One region of the Bradyrhizobium sp. USDA 4541 genome, then DNA from elsewhere that is predicted to be linked to it. Evidence: riboswitches for the same ligand, from Rfam matches in the RefSeq annotation. Region 1 holds a riboswitch; the other holds the start of a gene.

Evidence for each region. Region 1 has a riboswitch for glycine ahead of J2R80_RS23895 (D-amino acid dehydrogenase). Riboswitches for the same ligand answer to the same signal wherever they lie in the genome.
Region 2: another riboswitch for glycine. It lies ahead of gcvT (glycine cleavage system aminomethyltransferase GcvT); the one in region 1 lies ahead of J2R80_RS23895 (D-amino acid dehydrogenase).

Annotation. Positions count from the first base shown of each region.
Region 1 is NZ_JALJZF010000001.1:5,070,218-5,076,881, forward strand. It holds gene J2R80_RS23880 (ABC transporter ATP-binding protein) at 1-1,333, opposite strand, end outside; gene J2R80_RS23885 (ABC transporter permease) at 1,475-2,362, opposite strand; gene J2R80_RS23890 (ABC transporter permease) at 2,366-3,307, opposite strand; gene J2R80_RS23895 (D-amino acid dehydrogenase) at 3,468-4,826, opposite strand; glycine riboswitch at 4,892-5,006, opposite strand; glycine riboswitch at 5,010-5,116, opposite strand; gene J2R80_RS23900 (M20/M25/M40 family metallo-hydrolase) at 5,209-6,339, opposite strand; gene J2R80_RS23905 (ABC transporter substrate-binding protein) at 6,605-6,664, shown strand, end outside.
Region 2 is NZ_JALJZF010000001.1:4,906,541-4,913,204, forward strand. It holds gene gcvP (aminomethyl-transferring glycine dehydrogenase) at 1-447, opposite strand, end outside; gene gcvH (glycine cleavage system protein GcvH) at 471-836, opposite strand; gene gcvT (glycine cleavage system aminomethyltransferase GcvT) at 856-2,001, opposite strand; glycine riboswitch at 2,143-2,231, opposite strand; gene alaS (alanine--tRNA ligase) at 2,434-5,121, shown strand; gene J2R80_RS23080 (cyclic nucleotide-gated ion channel) at 5,133-6,383, shown strand; gene J2R80_RS23085 (DUF3455 domain-containing protein) at 6,476-6,664, opposite strand, start outside.

The sequences.
Region 1 (6,664 bases):
CGTCGGGATCGAGCGCCAGCGCGCGCGCGATCGCGATGCGCTGGCGCTGGCCGCCGGAGAACTGGTGCGGATAGCGCGAGATCGCGTCGGGCGGCAGATGGACGAGCTCGAGCAGCTCGCGCGCCCGCGCCAGCGCGTCCTTGCGCGGCATGCCGTAATTGACCGGGCCTTCCGCGATGCTCTCGCCGACGGTGACGCGCGGATTGAGCGAGCGGTAGGGGTCCTGGAAGATGATCTGGATCTTCTGGCGATGCGGCTGCAACAGCCGGCGCGACAGGTCGGAGATCTCGCGGCCGGCGAGGCGTACCCCGCCCGAGGTCGGATCGATCAGGCGGACGATGCAGCGCGCCACCGTCGACTTGCCGGAACCGCTTTCGCCGACGATGCCGAGCGTGCGGCCCTTGCGCAGAGTGAGCGTGACGTTGCTGGCGGCGGCGACCTCGCGGGCTTTGCCGTACAGCGACCGCTCCCGGTAGACCTTGCTGAGCTCGTTGGCTTCCAGCACCACGGGCTCGGTCGTCTCCGGGCGCGGCGCGCGCGGCACCAGGCTCGGCACCGAGGACAGGAGGTTGCGGGTGTACTCCATCTTCGGATTGCGCAGCACGTCCTGCAGCGGGCCGGTTTCGACCAGGCGGCCGTGCCGCATCACCGCGACGCGGTCGGCGATCTCGGCCACCACGCCCATGTCGTGGGTGATAAACAGAACCGCGGTGCCGTGATCGCGTTGCAGGTCGCGGATCAAGGTGAGGATCTGCTTCTGAGTGGTGACGTCGAGCGCGGTGGTCGGCTCGTCCGCGATCAGGAGCTTCGGCTCCAGCACCAGCGCCATCGCGATCATGATGCGCTGGCGCTGACCGCCCGAGAGGCGGTGCGGGTAGGAGGAGAAGATGCGCTCCACGTCCGGCAGCCGCACATGCTCCATCATCGCCAAAATCCTCTGGCGCCGTGCGCGGGCATCGAGATCTGTGTGGGCGCGCAGCACCTCGTCGATCTGGCGGCCTACCGGCACCACGGGATTGAGCGCGGTCATCGGCTCCTGGAAGATCATCGCCATCCGCGTGGCGCGGAGTTGCCGCAGCCGCCGGTCGCTGGCGGTGAGCAGTTCCTCGCCGACCAGTTTGACGCTGCCGCCAGACGGCACCAGCGTGCCCTTCTGCTGCAGGCCCATCACGGTGAGCGATGTCACCGACTTGCCCGAGCCGCTTTCGCCGACCAGGCACAGCGTCTCGCTTTCACGTACCTGCAGCGAGAGGTCGTCGATGATGCGATGCGCATCCGCCTTGCGGCCGAGGCCGACGACGAGATTGCTGATGTCGAGGACGACGTTGGTCATGTCAGGGTCTCTTGGCGCTGCGAAGGAATTTACCCACTGTCATTCCGGGATGGTGCGCCAGCACCAGACCCGGAATCTCGAGATTCCGGGTTCGATGCTTCGCATCGCCCCGGAATGACGGCTTCAGAAGAGCTGAAGCCGTCACTTGCCCTCACGCTGCTTCATGCGGGGATCGAGCGCGTCGCGGGCGGCGTCGCCGATCAGGTTGACGCTGAGAATGGCGATCGAGAGCAGCAGCCCCGGCCAGAAGATCAGCGACGGCTTGACCTGGAAATAGGCGCGGCCCTCGGCCATGATGTTGCCCCATGTCGGCGTTTCCGGCGAGATGCCGGCGCCGAGGAACGACAGGATCGCCTCGGTCAAGATCGCGGACGCGCAGACATAGGTGCCTTGCACGATCAGCGGCGCGATGGTGTTCGGCATCAAATGCCGCCACATGATCTTCGGCAGGCTGGTGCCGAGCGAGATCGCGGCCTCGACATAAGGTTCCTCGCGTGCGGTCAGCACCACCGAGCGCACCAGCCGCGCCACGCGCGGGATCTCGGGGATGGTGATCGCGACCATCACGGTCCAGATGCTGGCGCCCGAAAGCGACACCACGGCGATCGCGAGCAGGATGGCGGGGATCGCCATCAAGCCGTCCATCACGCGCATCAGCACCGCATCGACCCAGCGGAAGAAGCCGGCGACGAGGCCGATCAGAAGGCCGATGGCGATCGAGCAGACGGCGGCGCCGAGCCCGATCACCAGCGAGATCCGTGCGCCGTAGATGATGCGCGACAACAGGTCGCGGCCATAAGCGTCGGTGCCGAGCAGATATTGCGCGCTCGACGGCTTCAGCCGCTGCGACGGCGTCAGCAGCAGAGGATCGTGCGGCGCAAGCAGCGGCGCGAAGATCGCCATCAGGATGATGAGGGCGAGGCTGATCGTCGCAACCGCGATGATCGGCGTCGACGTCAGGAAGCCGAACTTGACGCGGAACGGCCGGGTGACGGGAAGCGAGGATTCGGGAAGGGTTTCGATCGCCATTGCTCAGTACCGGATACGAGGATCGAGCAGGGTGTAGGCGAGGTCGATCAACAGATTGACCGCGACGTAGATACCCGACGTCAACAGGATCATCGCCTGGATCACCGGATAGTCGCGCGCCAGCACCGCATCGACGGTGAGGCGGCCGATGCCGGGCAGATTGAACACGCTCTCGGTGACGACGACGCCGGAGATTAGCAGCGCGAAGCCGGAACCGATCACCGTGATGACCGGCACGGCGGCGTTGCGCAGCGCATGGCGCAGCAGCACACCGGTCTCGCCGATGCCCTTGGCCCGCGCCGTGCGCACGTAATCCTCGCCGAGCACATCGAGCATCGAGGCCCGCGTCATGCGTGCGATCAGCGCGACATAGATGAAGGAGAGTGTGCAGGTCGGCAGGATGAGGCGCTGGAAGAACGGACCGAAGCCGGCCGAGATGCTCTTGAAGCCCTGTACCGGAACCCAGCGCAGATCAATCGCAAAGATCTGGATCAGCACATAGCCGATGACGAACACCGGCACCGAGAAGCCGAGCACGGAAAGCCCCATCACGAAGCGGTCGATCCAGGTGCCGTGCTTCCACGCCGCGATCACGCCGAGCGGCACCGCCACCAGGATCGAGAGGATGATGGTGGCCAGCGCGACCGAGATCGAGGGCTCGAGGCGCGGGACGATCATTTCGAGGATCGGCTTGTTCGAGATCAGGGAGACGCCGAGGTCGCCGTGCAGCAACTTGGCGATCCAGGTGTAGAACTGGATGTAGATCGGCTCGTTCAGACCAAGCGAGGTCCGAATGCGTTCGAGCTGTTCGGGAGTCGCGTTGTCGCCGGCGAGGATGGCGGCCGGGTCGCCCGGCGTCAGCCGCAGCAACAGGAACACGAACAGAGCCACCACGCCCATCACGGGAATGGCGGCGAGGATGCGGCGAAGCAGATATCCGAGCAAATTTGATCCGTTGGGTTGTGGTCGATGAAGTCCCCAGCGGGACCGTTGCACACCAGACCGTAGCACAGATGGTAGCAGACTCACGGTAGAACTTGAGCAAGTCCCATGCCATCGGTGCTGCGGATTTTGCGGTGCAGCTAATCAGTCCTGTTGGCCGCGATTATTCCTCCGGTGAAGTTTGAAGCAGTCCACTGGAAGGTGGATTGATTTCAGCTTTGCGCGCGTCGGCGGGCACGTCGAGCCCGGCACCGAACGTCGGCGCCATCGGCGGCGTGTCGAGGTCGCGCCAATCGTCGATCGCCTGGGCCACCATCTGCGCCGTCGCCGCCGACAGTGTCCAGCCAAGATGACCGTGGCCCGTATTGTAGAACACGCCCGGAATCCGTCCGGCGCGAACCACCGGCATCATGTTCGGCATCATCGGGCGCAAGCCCGCCCATGGCACGACTTTCGACGTGTCGATCTCCGGGAAATGATGCCGCACCCAGTCCACCAGCGGTTGAATGCGATCGGCGCGAATGTCGCGGTTGAAGCCGTTGAACTCGGCGGTGCCGGCGACGCGGAAGCGGTCGGCGCCGAGCCGGCTGGTGACGATCTTCGCAGCTTCATCGAGCAGGCTGACGGTTGGGGCCGCATTCCGGCTTTGCGGCGCATCGAGCTGCACCGTGATCGAATAGCCCTTCACCGGATAGACATTGACGCGGTCGTTGAGCAGGCTGGCGAAGTGGCGGCTCGCCACGCCGGCGCAAATCACGATCCCGTCCGCCTGTAGCTGCTGGCGCGTCGCGACCGCAGCATCATGTGAAGCAGCTTCGTTCCAGCCGATGCGGAAGCCGTCATCGCCGTGTGCGATCGTGTCGACGTCGGCTTCATGGACGAAGCTCGCGCCACGGCGGATGCAGGCGTCGGCAAGCCCACGCGTGAATTTGTGAATATCGCCGGTCGCGTCCGACGGCGTGAAGAAGCCGCCATAGCAGGTTGTCTGCAGCGCGGGTTCGATGACGCGGATCTCGTCCGGGGTCACCGGCCGGCGGTCGAGCCCGCCTTGCTGCAGCAGCGTGTTGACCTTGAGGCCGGCTTCGAAGCCGGCCCTGTCGTGATAGACGTGCAGGATGCCGCGGCGTTCGAGATCGAAGGCGATGTTTTCGCGCTCTGCGATCGAGAACAGATGCTTGCGCGCTTCGATGGCGAGCTTCGTGGTCTCGATGGTGTTGCCGCGATAGCGCGTGATGTGGCCTACGAACTCGCCGATCCAGGAATATTTGTGCCAGCTCGGCTTCGGGTTCATCAGCAGCGGCGCGTCGCTTCTCAGCATCCAGCGCAGCCCCTTGAGGATGGTCGCGGCGCTGTTCCACACCTCGGCGTTGCTGGCGGAGAGTTGTCCGCCATTGGCGAACGAGGTTTCCATCGCGGCGTAGCGATGCCTGTCGAGGACAGTCACCTTGTAGCCGCGTTCAAGCAGGGCATAGGCCGTCGTTACGCCGGTGATGCCGGCGCCGATGATCGCGATGTGTGGCATGATAGTTGTCAGGCTCCCGTGGGTAAGAGTCGCCGAACCGCCGGTGAAACCGGCATCGGCGCCCCATCTGTCACGGTACCTGAGAGCTTGATCCGCATCGGGCTGTGGCCAGAAGCGAACTATCCCCTTCGGTGGACGTCATGGCCCTTGATGTGCGGCCATGTTCGTCTCTCTCCAGATCGTCCTGACGATACAGTCCTTTTGCCTGAGAGTTTCCGGGGCGGTTGCTCCGTCGGCGCCGAAGCCAACAACACGATTGTTGTCGCTTCGATCTCTCCCGCATCGTCGCGTTGGACGGCCGGACCGTAGGCGAAGCCTCAAAAATGGACAAGGCTAAATTTCGATCCGGCAGTGCCAACGTGTTGTGCAGTGCAAATCGATGTCAGTCCAGCGTCGCCAGCAGTGCCGCCATCAGGCGGCCGCGTTCGGCGAGGCTGTCGACCTCGATGTGCTCGTTGAGCGTATGTGCATCGGCGCCGCGAACGCCAAGGCCGTCGAGCGTGGGGATGCCCATCGCGCCGGTGAAGTTGCCGTCTGAGCCGCCGCCGGCGCTGCCGTGCGGCAGATCGAGACCCATCGCTGCAGCAAGGCCTTTTGCCTTTTCATAGAGCGCCATGGTGCCCGCATCGGGCTCCCACACCGGGCGGGTGACGCCGCGCGTCACCTTGAAGGTCACGTCGTTGGCGGTGCCCGACAGTGCCAGCATGCGCTCGACGCCACGGTCGAGATCGGCCTGGCGCTTGGCCATGCTGAGCGCTTCGCCGGTACAGGTCGTCGCGACGCAATTGACCCACTGGCCGCCATGCACGATGCCGACCGAGAAGGTGCAGTCCTCGGTGGTCATGCCGTCGATGGCGATGATCTGCCGCGCCATCTCGCGGATCGCGGAGCGGCCGGAAGACAGCGTTGCGCCGGCATGGCTGGGCTTGCCGGTGGCTTCCAGGTTGAAGCGCGCGATCGCATAGCGGCCGGTGACGACGCCGTTGTTCGGACGGCCGGGCTCCGGCACCAGCACATATTTGTTGCGCGCGGCTTCCGCCTCGATGATGTCGCGCGTCGACGGCGTGCCGACCTCTTCGTCGGGGGTGAACAGCACGGTGATCGGCAGCGGAGTCGTAAAGGAGGCGCGCGCCAATTGCCTGATCGCCTCGATCGACAGGTAGTTGCCGCCCTTCATGTCGAAGATGCCCGGCCCGAAGCACTTGTTGCCTTCGCGCCGCCACTTCAGCTTCTCGATGGTGCCGACGGGGTGAACGGTGTCCAGATGGCCGGCGATCAGGATGCCGGGCTGGCCTTGTTTCGGATGGGGAAAACGGGCGCGGACGCAGCCCGCGAAGCCCTGGCGTCCGGCGATGCGCTCGATCGTCGCACCCATGATCGCCATCTCGCGGGCGGCGAGATCGAGCATGCGTTCGACCGCGGCGGCGTCCCAGGTCGGGCTTTCGCATTCCACCCAGCTGCGCAGGCCCTGCAGCATCGTTTCGGAATCAAAGGGGAGATTGGCGGGGTTCATCGTTGTTCTCTCTTGTTGTTCTGACGGCGCCGGCATCGCGCGCGCGTTACGAAAATCTCAGCCGACGATTTTGTAAAGCCAAAATCTGGCGCGCGGCCTCATTCGTTTGTGTACGTCCGATGCGACCTGAAACCGATTGACGCGCTTGGCGCTTGGTGCAAGTCTCGATTTCACAAGCCATACAGCATGTTAGTTCGCCTAAATAACGAACCACATGCATAACGAATAAGCCGGCTTTGACCAGTTACACGTCAGGAGAGATTGCATGTTCCCTATCTCGCGTTGGAAACACCGCACGCTAGCGGCCGCGTTGACGGCGCTCGCG
Region 2 (6,664 bases), 160 kb from region 1:
GAGCAGCGAGGCGTTGGCGACGTCGAGCCCGGTGAGATCGCAAATCATGGTCTGGAAGTTGAACAGCGCCTCGAGCCGGCCCTGGCTGATCTCCGGCTGGTACGGCGTATAGGCGGTGTACCAGGCCGGGTTCTCCAGAATGTTGCGCTGGATCACGGCGGGCAGGATGGTGCCGGAATAGCCCTGGCCGATCAGCGAGGTGAACACCTGGTTCTGCGCGGCGAGCTCGCCCATATGCGCGAGCGCCTCGGTCTCGCTCAGCGCCCGGCCGAGATCGAGCGGCGCCTTCTGCCGGATCGACGCCGGCAGCGTCTCGTTCATCAGCGCCTGCAGGCTCGCGGCGCCGACCGTCTCCAGCATCGCGTTGACGTCGCGCGGCGACGGTCCGATGTGGCGGCGGACGAAATCGGTGGCGGCTTCGTTGATCGGCTTGAAGGGCGCGTTCATGACGTGATCCTCGGAGTGATCCTTTAGGCGGTGTGCGCGGCGTAGGCGGCCTCGTCCATCAGGCCGCCGAGCTCGCCCTTGTCGGCAATCTTCAGCTTGAAGAACCAGGCCTTGCCGCCGGCGTCGGAATTGACCAGCGCGGGCTCGGCGGCGAGCGCGTCGTTGACCTCGACCACCTCGCCGGAGATCGGCGCGTAAACGTCGGAGGCGGCCTTGACGGATTCGACGACAGCGGCGGCCTCGGCCTGCTTCAGGCTGCGGCCGACCTTGGGCAGTTCGACGAACACGACGTCGCCGAGCTGCGACTGCGCATAGTCGGTGATCCCGATTGTGGCGACGTCGCCCTCGATGCGGAGCCATTCGTGGTCGGACGTGTACAGCGTCGTCATGGGGTCGATCCTTTGGCGTTCAGCGTTTGTAGGTATTGGGGACGAAGGGCGTAGCGGCGACTTTCAGCGGCAGCCGCTGGCCGCGCACTTCGGCGAAAACGGTGGTGCCGACGGCGGAAAGGGCCGTGGGCAGGTAGCCCATCGCAACCGGCGCATTGAGGCTCGGGCCGAAGCCGCCCGAGGTCACCTTGCCGATCTGCTCGGTCGAGCCGGCATCGGCGAACAGCGCGGCGCCTTCGCGCACCGGTGCGCGGCCGTCAGGCTTCAGGCCGACCCGTCGGCGCGCAGCGCCATCTGCGAATTGCGCGAGAATTTTGTCGGCGCCGGAGAAGCCGCCGGCGCGGGCGCCGCCGCTGCGGCGAACCTTCTGCACCGACCATTCCAGCGCGCCTTCGACCGGCGTCGTCGTGGTGTCGATGTCATGGCCATAGAGGCACAGCCCGGCTTCGAGCCGCAGGCTGTCGCGCGCGCCGAGCCCGATCGGCAACACGTCGGGATTGTCGAGCAGCGCGGTGACCAGGGCTTCCACCTTGTCTGCGGGCACGGAAATCTCAAAGCCGTCCTCGCCGGTATAGCCGGAGCGCGAGACGAAGCAGTCGACGTCACTGAGCCGGCGCGGACCGGCATCCATGAATTTCATCGAACCGACATCTGCACAAAGTTTCGCCAACGCCGATTCCGCTTTCGGGCCCTGCAGCGCGATCAGCGCGCGGTCGGCCAGCGAGATGATCTCGCAGGCGTCGGAGAGATTCGCGCGCAGATGCGCCTCGTCCTCGGCCTTGCAAGCGGCGTTGACCACCAGGAACAGGTGATCGCCGAAATTCGCCACCATCAGGTCGTCGAGCAGGCCACCGTCATTATTGGTGAATTGCGCGTAGCGCTGCCGTCCCGGCGCGATGCCGACGATGTCCTGCGGCACCAGTTTTTCCAGTGCGAGCGCGGCATCCGCGACCTTGCCGGATTTGGCCTTCAGCACGAGCTGGCCCATGTGCGACACATCGAACAGGCCGGCTTCCTTGCGGGTGTGCAGGTGCTCCTTCAGCACGCCAGCCGCGTATTGCACCGGCATGTCATAGCCGGCGAACGGCACCATCTTGGCGCCCCGCGCAAGGTGCAGCGCGTGCAGCGGGGTCTGTTTCAGCGGGGAGGTTTCGCGCGCAAGCATCACAGGGCCCTCGCGGTTCCCGCCGGGGACCTATTTCCCCTTGAGAAACCTGCAGAAAGCCCCATCTGTCGCTGTGCCTGAGAGTATTATCCCGTCGGCGGACGCATCGGGGCGAACCCCAGCGTCTCTTTCCAGATGTCAGACGTCACGCGGTCCTTTTGCCTGAGAGTTTCCGGGGCGGTTGCTCCTTCGGCGCCGGCGGTAAGGCCGGTCTCTCCCGACGTGACTAGGTATAGGTAGGTAGAAAACACGGCGCCACCAAGACTGTCAACGCAGCTGCAGCAACTATCCAATGGGCTTTGTGCTGCCGCGGCAAGCCCATGATCCGCCTGCACAGTTTCTGGACACCGCAGCTGGCAATGTCTAAAAGCGTTCGGCCGGAAAATGACGCCTTTTTGCGGCTGGCCGGCCACTTTTTCCGATTGGATGAACATGAGCAGCGTCAACGACATCAGGTCGACATTTCTGAACTACTTCAAGGCGAACGGGCACGAGATCGTGGCCTCGTCGCCGCTGGTGCCGCGCAACGACCCGACCTTGATGTTCAACAATGCCGGCATGGTGCAGTTCAAGAACGTCTTCACCGGGATCGAGAAGCGTCCCTATCAGCGTGCCACCACGGCGCAGAAATGCGTGCGCGCCGGCGGCAAGCACAACGACCTCGACAATGTCGGCTACACCGCGCGCCATCTCACCTTCTTCGAGATGCTCGGCAACTTCTCGTTCGGCGATTACTTCAAGGAGCGCGCGATCGAGCTGGCCTGGAACCTGATCACGAAGGAGTTCGGGCTGAAGAAGGACAAGCTGCTCGTCACCGTCTACCACGACGACGACGAGGCGGCGGGCCACTGGAAGAAGATCGCCGGCTTCTCGGATGACCGCATCATACGGATCGCGACCTCGGACAATTTCTGGGCGATGGGCGATACCGGCCCGTGCGGGCCGTGCTCCGAAATCTTCATCGATCGCGGCGAGCACATCTGGGGCGGTCCGCCGGGCACGCCTGAGGAGGACGGCGACCGCTTCCTGGAGTTCTGGAACCTGGTGTTCATGCAGTACGAGCAGGTGACGAAGGAGGAGCGCGTGGCGCTGCCGCGTCCCTCGATCGATACCGGCATGGGCCTGGAGCGCATGGCGTCGATCTTGCAGGGCGTCGAAAGCGTGTTCGAGAGCGACCTGTTCCGCAACCTGATCGATGCGGCATCGTCGGCGCTCGGCCATGGGCCGAACGCGCGGAACGTGGCGTCGTACCGGGTGATCGCGGACCATCTGCGTTCGTCGGCTTTCCTGATCGCCGATGGCGTGCTGCCGTCGAACGAGGGCCGCGGCTATGTGCTGCGCCGGATCATGCGCCGCGCGATGCGCCATGCGCAGCTGCTCGGCGCGAGCGAGCCGCTGATGCATCGGCTGGTCTGGGCGCTGGTCCGCGAGATGGGCCAGGCTTATCCGGACTTAGTGCGCGCTGAGAAGCTGATCGAGGAGACGCTGCGGCTGGAAGAGACGCGGTTCCGCAAGACCCTGGTGCGCGGATTGTCGCTGCTCGACGAGAAGAGCGCCGGCCTCAAGAAGGGCGACATGTTCGACGGCGACACCGCCTTCACCCTGTACGACACCTTTGGTTTCCCGCTGGACCTGACCCAGGACGCGTTGAAGTCGCGCGGTATCAGCGTCGACCAGGCGGCGTTCACCGACGCGATGGAGCGCCAGCGCATCAAGGCGCGTGCGTCCTGGGCGGGCTCCGGCGAGGCGGCGAGCGAAGCGATCTGGTTCCCGCTGCGCGAGAAGCTCGGCGCGACCGAGTTTCTGGGCTACGAGACCGAGAGCGCGGAAGGCGCGGTGACGGCGCTGATCAAGGACGGCGCCGAAGTCGCGAGCCTCAAGGCCGGCGAGAGCGGCGCGATCGTCTTGAACCAGACGCCGTTCTACGGCGAGTCCGGCGGCCAGGTCGGCGACACCGGCGTGCTGACCGGGGAGGGCGTTAAGTTCCGCGTCACCGACACGCAGAAGAAGGCCGGCGATCTCTTTGTGCATCTCGGCACGGTGGAGCAGGGCACGCTCGGTGTCGGCACCGCATTACAGCTCGAGGTCGACCACACCAGGCGCTCGTCGATCCGCGCCAACCATTCGGCGACGCATCTGTTGCACGAGGCGCTCCGCCAGGTGCTCGGCGATCACATCGCGCAGCGCGGCTCGCTGGTGACGCCGGACCGGCTGCGCTTCGACTTCGTGCATCCGAAGCAGATCACGCCGGAAGAGCTCGCCCGGATCGAGGACATCGCCAACGATGTCGTGCTGGAGAATGACGAGGTCACGACCCGGGTCATGGGCGTCGACGATGCCCGCGAGGCCGGCGCCCGCGCGCTGTTCGGCGAGAAATACGGCGACGAGGTTCGCGTCGTGTCGATGGGCAAGGGCGCCCGCGATCACGGCCAGAACGCGCTTGGCTGGTCGGTCGAGCTCTGCGGCGGCACCCATGTCCGCCGCACCGGTGACATCGGCATGATTTCCGTGACCAGCGAGGGCGCGGTCGCGTCCGGCGTGCGCCGTATCGAGGCGCTGACCGGGCATCATGCGCGCAAGCACGCCAACGACACCATCGCGCTGGCCAAGACCGCGGCGCTGGAGCTGCGCACCACGATCGACGACGTGCCGGCGCGCATCACAGCTCTGATGGAAGAGCGCAAGAAGCTCGAGCGCGATTTGTCCGACGCCCGCAAGAAGCTCGCGATGGGCGGCGGCGGTGCGTCGAACGGCGCCGCCTCAGCCGTTCGCGAGGTCGGCAATGTCAAGCTGCTGGCGCGCGCGGTCGAGGGCGTCGAGACCAAGGATCTCAAGAGTCTCGTCGACGACGGCAAGAAGCAGATCGGCTCGGGCGTGGTCGCGATCGTTGGCGTCACCGAGGACGGCAAGGCCGGCATCGTGGTCGGCGTCACTGCCGATCTGACCGCGCGGTTCAACGCGGTCGAGCTCGTGCGCAAGGGCTCCGAGGTGCTCGGCGGCAAGGGCGGCGGCGGCCGGCCCGACATGGCGCAGGCCGGCGGGCCCGACGGCGCCAAGGCCGACGCCGCGCTGTCGGCGATCGAACAGGCCATGACCCAACAGGCATCGGCTGGCGCCTGACGGAGAGGCTGATCGTGGCGACGGCTCCGCTTAAGCCCACGATCGGCGATCCCGGGCTGCGCGACCGTCTCTACGAGCTGCTCGAACGCGATGATCTGCCGCATTCGGGCGGCTTGCGCTTTGCCCGGGTCATCGTCGCCATCATCGCCGTCGATGTGCTGGCGGCGATCCTGGCCTCCGTGCCCGAGATCGACGCGCAGTTCGGCTGGCTGCTGACGACCATCGAGATCGCGGCGGTCATCGCCTTCGCGCTGGAATATGCCGCGCGGCTCTGGAGCGTGGTCGGCCACTCGCTGCGCGACATGACGCCGGCGCGGGCGCGGCTGGAATACGCCTTCTCGGCGCTCGGCGTGATCGACCTGCTGGCCTTCCTGCCGTCGGCCGTCGCGCTTGCGACCGGCGACAAGACCGCGCTGGTGCTGTTCGGCATGCTGCCGTTCCTCAAGCTGGTGCGCTATTCGACCGCGATGCGCTCGCTGCTGGCGGCGCTACATGCCGAGCGGCGCACGCTGTTCGGCTGCGTGGTGATCCTGACCGGCGCCGTGCTGCTGTTTGCCTCGCTGCTCTATGCCATCGAGCACAGGGTGCAGCCGGACAAGTTCGGCACCATGCCGCAGGCGATGTGGTGGGCGATCGTGACGCTCGGCACCGTCGGTTACGGCGACGTCGTCCCGATTACGCCGCTCGGCCGGACCGTCACGGTGGTCGCGATCGTGGTCGGCTTCGCGATGATCGCGCTGCCGGTCGCGATCATCTCGACCGCGTTCGCCGACGAGGTCCGGCGCCGCGACTTCGTCGTGACCTGGGGCATGCTGGCGCGGGTGCCGCTGTTCTCACATCTTGGCGCTGCCGATATTTCCGACATCATGCGCTTGCTGCGGTCGCAGACCATCGAGGCCGGCGAGGTCTTGGTGCGGCGCGGCGATGCGGCGTCATCGATGTATTTCATCACCGCGGGCGAGGTCGAGATCGACCTGCCGAGCCAGCTTGTGCGGCTTTCCGACGGCGCGTTCTTCGGCGAGATCGCGCTGCTGCGGCGGACCAGCCGCTCCGGCACGGTGACGGCGGCGCGCAAGACCAAGCTCCTGGTGCTCGATGCGCAGGACTTCCATGCCCTGATCGAGCGCATGCCGGCGCTCGCCGCGCATGTCCGGGAGACCGCCGAGGCGCGGCTTGCCGACCCGATCGCGGCCGGCGGCGACCTTGCCGCCGCAGAGATCGCCCAGGCGCCGCGCGAAATCGACGGCGGCATCCGCGACTAGAACCTCATTCCGATTGAATCGGAACGAGGCCTCGATTCTTCGTTTGGCGCGTTTTCTGCACGCGAACCGGTATCCACTTCGCTCGAAAACGCTTAGTCCCGTCGCAGGAACACGTAATCCGCCGAGTAGGCCGCTCCCTTCAGCGCGCCTGATTTGTCGCAAGCGCCGCTGAGCTCGCCGCCCGAGGTGTTGATCCGCTGCACGGTTGCGACGCCGGAGAAGAGGCCGTTGCCGCGATGGGCGATCACCTCGAGCTTCAGCCAGGGAATATCGGCGGCGGT